DNA from 2 places in the Xenorhabdus griffiniae genome. Region 2 is predicted to be linked to the other one. Evidence: predicted binding sites of a transcription regulator. Region 2 holds the regulator's gene; the other holds the start of a gene.
The links. The regulator LexA, encoded in region 2, represses DNA repair genes until DNA is damaged. The targets are predictions, from matches to a motif close to TNCTGTATGTACATACAGNA.

Region 1 (2,424 bases), 2.4 Mb from region 2:
TCCTTTACACCTTACCATTCCAATAAAAGCTGCCGCTCCAGTTGTGGGTTTTGTAACGTCACCTGCAACCCAACCAGCCTGACTCCCCGCCCTTCCCTGCGTGTTTCCCAAGCCTGCTTTGCTATTTGGATCAGATCGCGTTTATCCAATATAGGATGGACATGTTCCTGTGTTGTCAATTGAAAATCGTCAAACTTTAATTTGATACCTTGACGAGCTATGCGGAGATCGGGTTTTACCTTTTCCAATCGTTTTTTCAGTTCAGGATAAAGTTTTTCAATGAGTTCAACACATTCATGCCATTCATGGATATCCTGTGCCAAAGTTTCCTCCACCCCAACGGACTTACGCAAACGTTCTGGCGTGATCTGTCGTTCATCAATACCATGACAACGCTGCCAAAGCGTCAAACCAAACTTACCTAAACTTTTTATTAGTGCCAGCTTGTCATAACGCTGCACGTCAGAACAGGTCGCTAACCCCATGTCTGACAACCGTTTAGCGGTGACCTTTCCAACACCGGGAATTTTGCATAATGCCAGCGACTTAATAAAAGTTTCAACTTGTTCAGGAGAGATAACATACTGCCCATTGGGTTTATTGATATCAGACGCTATCTTGGCTAAAAACCTCACTGGTGCTACACCAGCCGAGGCCGTTAACTGCAATTCATCAAAAATGACCTGACGGATTTCTTGAGCAATCAACGTGGCGGAACCGTGACAATAATGGCAATCCGTCACATCCAGATAGGCCTCATCTAAAGAAAGTGGTTCGATCAACTCAGTATAATGGGAAAAAATTCGACGAATATGTTGAGACACTTCTTTATAATGCGCCATTCTGCCAGGGATGACTTTCAATTGAGGACAAAGTCTTAATGCCGTAGCCGTAGACATCGCACTATGCACCCCAAAACGGCGGGCAGGATAATTTGCCGTACTAATGACGCCCCTTCGATCAGCGCTTCCCCCGACAGCAATGGGAATATTACGGAGTGATGGATTATCCCGCATTTCAACGGCAGCAAAAAAGCAATCCATATCAATATGAATAATTTTGCGCATCTGATCTCCTCACATCAAAATACTGTATAAATATACAGAAAGAGATCATGAAACTCTAGTCAATTTTTCAGCAAAACTTCAACGAACGGATTTCTTCGAATGTAAACAGGCATTCGACTCCCGCCAGGATGAAATAAAATCATTCTCTGTTTTAATAAAAAATCGCCTGTCATTTCAGATAACACAGGCGATTTTTTTATCCTTTACTCTATTTCGCTTATCTTCCTGCCAATTAACCTCCACTAGGAAAAATCAATGTCTGTCCCGGTGCTTCTCGGTTTAAGTGAATAAAATTCAGATGTTTTTCATAGTGGTCAAGAATATCGCTAATGATTTGCTCTTTGGTATAGTCCATCAAATCATTACCCTGTGTTCCTTCCATCAGAAAAGTCTCCAACCGATAATAGTGAGACTTACCCGCTCTCGCCCGATAGGTAAATCCAGGTACAGAATAGCGTTGCGGCCAGATTTGATAGATAAAATTCTGTTCATCCCCTAAATCAACAATTAATTCTAGTGGATTCAGCCACTTGTTCTCCTTAGCTGGCAGTGCATTAAACTGCACTTTCGCACCACGTACAACTAACTCTTTAGCCACTTCTAACATCGCGGGACGGCACACCATATCCAGCATTCGCTGAGTATTTTTCGTACCAGGAAAGTGCATCATACGGCTCAAACGCTGTTTCCAATTCAATGAGCCATTGTCATGCATAAGAGTGGGGGAGGTATTTTGCAGCGAGCTGGCTTTACGAAAATCCTCTACCCGCAAAGACTTATATAGCCCCGCCATGACAAAGAAGATCACAAAACTAAAAGGTAGTCCCATGATAACCGTGGTATTTTGCAAAGCAGGAATACCATCCGTCATGAGGATACCCAGCGTTAATACACCGATTGCCACCGACCAAAAGATACGCAACCAATTTGGTGCATCATTATTGATATCACTTAGATTAGAGGTGAAATTTCCCAGCACTAACGAACCAGAATCCGCCGACGTGACATAAAACAGCAATCCGGTAATGGTGCCCACAGAAGCACTGAACGTGAATGCCGGATAAAGTGCCAGCAAACGATAAAAACCTTGTTCTGGGTGTTGTAACACGGTTTCCGCCAACTGGCGATTACCATGCAGAATTTCATACAACACACTGTTACCAAAAATCGATAGCCACAGCAGTGTAAAAACAAATGGAATGACTAATGTTCCCATAACAAACTGGCGAATCGTTCTGCCACGGGAAATGCGCGCCAGAAACAGCCCTACAAACGGCGACCAGGCCACCCACCATGCCCAGAAAAACAGAGTCCAGTTATTCATCCATTCAGTGGGGCGTTCAAAGGCAAAACTGTT
Region 2 (2,424 bases):
GCTCCGCAATAGGATCCGTAGGGATTAATTTACTTTTTACTAATAATTTTAGTGGTAAATTCAATAACTTATAATATATTTTACGCCAACCTGACATAACTGCTTTAAGCCTCTTGTTAGCAACGCATCGCAAGGATACCAGAAACAGATTTTGAGATCTGTGGAAATAAGACAATAATAAGAGCTAAAAGTTATATAACCATATAATCATTAAGTTCATTAAAGAAAATTTTTATGGCAAATCAATCAACAGGTTTAAGCCGTATCATTAAAGCGGCTGGGTATTCGATGAAAGGAATCAGGGCTGCATGGCAAAATGAAGCGGCATTTCGGCAGGAGGCAATTGCGGCCATACTTGCGATCATCGTTGCATTTTCTTTAGATTTTAGCTTGCATGAGAGACTCTTCCTGATTGGCTCTGTTATGCTGGTGGTCATTGTCGAAATCCTCAATAGTGCCATAGAAGCAGTCGTCGATCGTATCGGTAGTGAATATCATGAATTATCAGGTCGAGCGAAAGATATGGGATCGGCGGCGGTATTGCTCACCCTGCTTTTGGCGTTGTTTATTTGGGGAATGATCTTCTGGTCGCATTTTATGCATTGATGGCGCGTATCTTTTCATCAAATACGTTATTTAGCTGCTTTTACATGCTGACAGGTTCCCAATTCGACTTTACCTGTATATACTCACAGTCTGACTGTATAAACAAACAGGGGGCGAAATGAAAGCATTAACTGCCAGGCAGCAGCAAGTTTATGACTTGGTGCGTGACCATATTTCGCAAACGGGTATGCCACCAACACGTGCTGAAATTGCAGCGCGACTTGGTTTTCGTTCACCTAACGCAGCAGAAGAGCATTTAAAGGCACTTGCGCGTAAAGGGGTGATAGAGATTATCTCTGGTGCATCCAGAGGTATCCGTTTGCTGCTTGAAGAAGCTGAAGGGGCAGGATTGCCGCTGATCGGTCGTGTTGCTGCTGGGGAACCACTGCTGGCGCAGGAACACATCGAAAGCCATTATAAGGTTGATCCTGAATTATTCAAACCAAGCGCTGATTTTCTGTTACGTGTCAGTGGCATGTCCATGAAAGACATTGGGATTATGGACGGAGATTTACTGGCTGTGCATAAAACACAGGATGTTCATAATGGGCAAGTCATTGTAGCGCGTATTGAAGATGAAGTCACAGTAAAACGCTTCAAACAAACAGGAAACAAAATTGAACTGATTGCTGAAAATCCGGAATTTAAACCTATTGTTGTTGATTTGAGCGAGCAGAATTTCACTATTGAAGGATTGGCCGTCGGCGTTATTCGTAGCGGGGACTGGTTCTGATTGTAAAGGCGGATAATTGCAGTTGCCATTCTGGGGCGGTCATTTTTCCTAGAACCCGTTAAACTTAAGTTCAACGGGAGCTTGAAAAATATATGATTATATCAGTTATGACCGCCTCATTGCCCAATTTGGCTGCAAATGTTTTTTCTTATTTCTTTTTATTTTCTTCAACCGAATGATTGTGCTGACATATATCGCGCTCCGTGCAGGATTCAATCTCATGGCAGGAAGAACATAGGCCATGAACTTCTATCACGCTATTTCGTAAATGAAACCCCGTACCTTGCGCTAACTGTTGAATCGCTGATTCAATATTCTTTGCATCCTTTTCGGTCACAGAGCCACAAAATTCACAGATAAACATTGCCGAAGTATGGCATGGTTCTTCAAAATGATGGCAAAGCACATAGCTGTTTGTGGATTCTATCTTGTGAATAAAACCTTGTTCCAGCAGAAACTCTAATCCACGATAAACTGTTGGAGGCTTGGCTTGTGGCTCGACTTCACGCAATAAATCCAGCAAATCATAAGCGCTTATCGCGCCAGGCTGTTCAGTAATCAAACGAAGAATCTCAAGGCGTTGAGGTGTCAAACGAACTCCTCTTGACAGGCAGATTGTTTCAGCCTGTGCCAGTAACTTTTTTTGATTGATAGTTTTCATTACACCTCTCACACCTACCCGATGCTAATGACTTTAATGTTATCATGTTTTTTAACCTGAGAGTGGGATCTAGATGATGTTCGGTTCTCGTCTGATATGTAACATAGCGGTGAAGAAGAGGGGTTAACTTGTCATGATGAGATACTTGAAAATAAAGTTAATCCGTGGATAAGAACAATAAAATGGGCTAAAAAACGGAGAAAATAAAACTGAAAATATTGGATAATATCTGAGGATTTAAATTAATTTATCTGGATAATTATATTGAAAATTAAAATTATATACCAATCTAACTGCAATATGCGTGTAATTTATTCCCGCGAAGCGGGGGAATCAGGTTCCATATCGTGTTGTAAATTGCAACTTGAAGTTTAATGCGTATAAATACATCTTACTTAATTCATGGACTAAAAATGAAAGAATT

Region 1: the regulator LexA is predicted to act here: its motif matches at 1,088-1,107, upstream of dinB (DNA polymerase IV).

The regions. Positions count from the first base shown of each region.
Region 1 is NZ_CP147737.1:1,477,813-1,480,236, reverse strand. Features, by position in the region: gene dinB (DNA polymerase IV) at 12-1,067, opposite strand; gene WDV75_RS06650 (choline transporter) at 1,300-2,424, opposite strand, start outside.
Region 2 is NZ_CP147737.1:3,830,911-3,833,334, reverse strand. Features, by position in the region: gene plsB (glycerol-3-phosphate 1-O-acyltransferase PlsB) at 1-97, opposite strand, end outside; gene WDV75_RS17145 (diacylglycerol kinase) at 235-606, shown strand; gene lexA (transcriptional repressor LexA) at 725-1,339, shown strand; gene zur (zinc uptake transcriptional repressor Zur) at 1,488-2,000, opposite strand; gene WDV75_RS17130 (DUF1266 domain-containing protein) at 2,414-2,424, shown strand, end outside.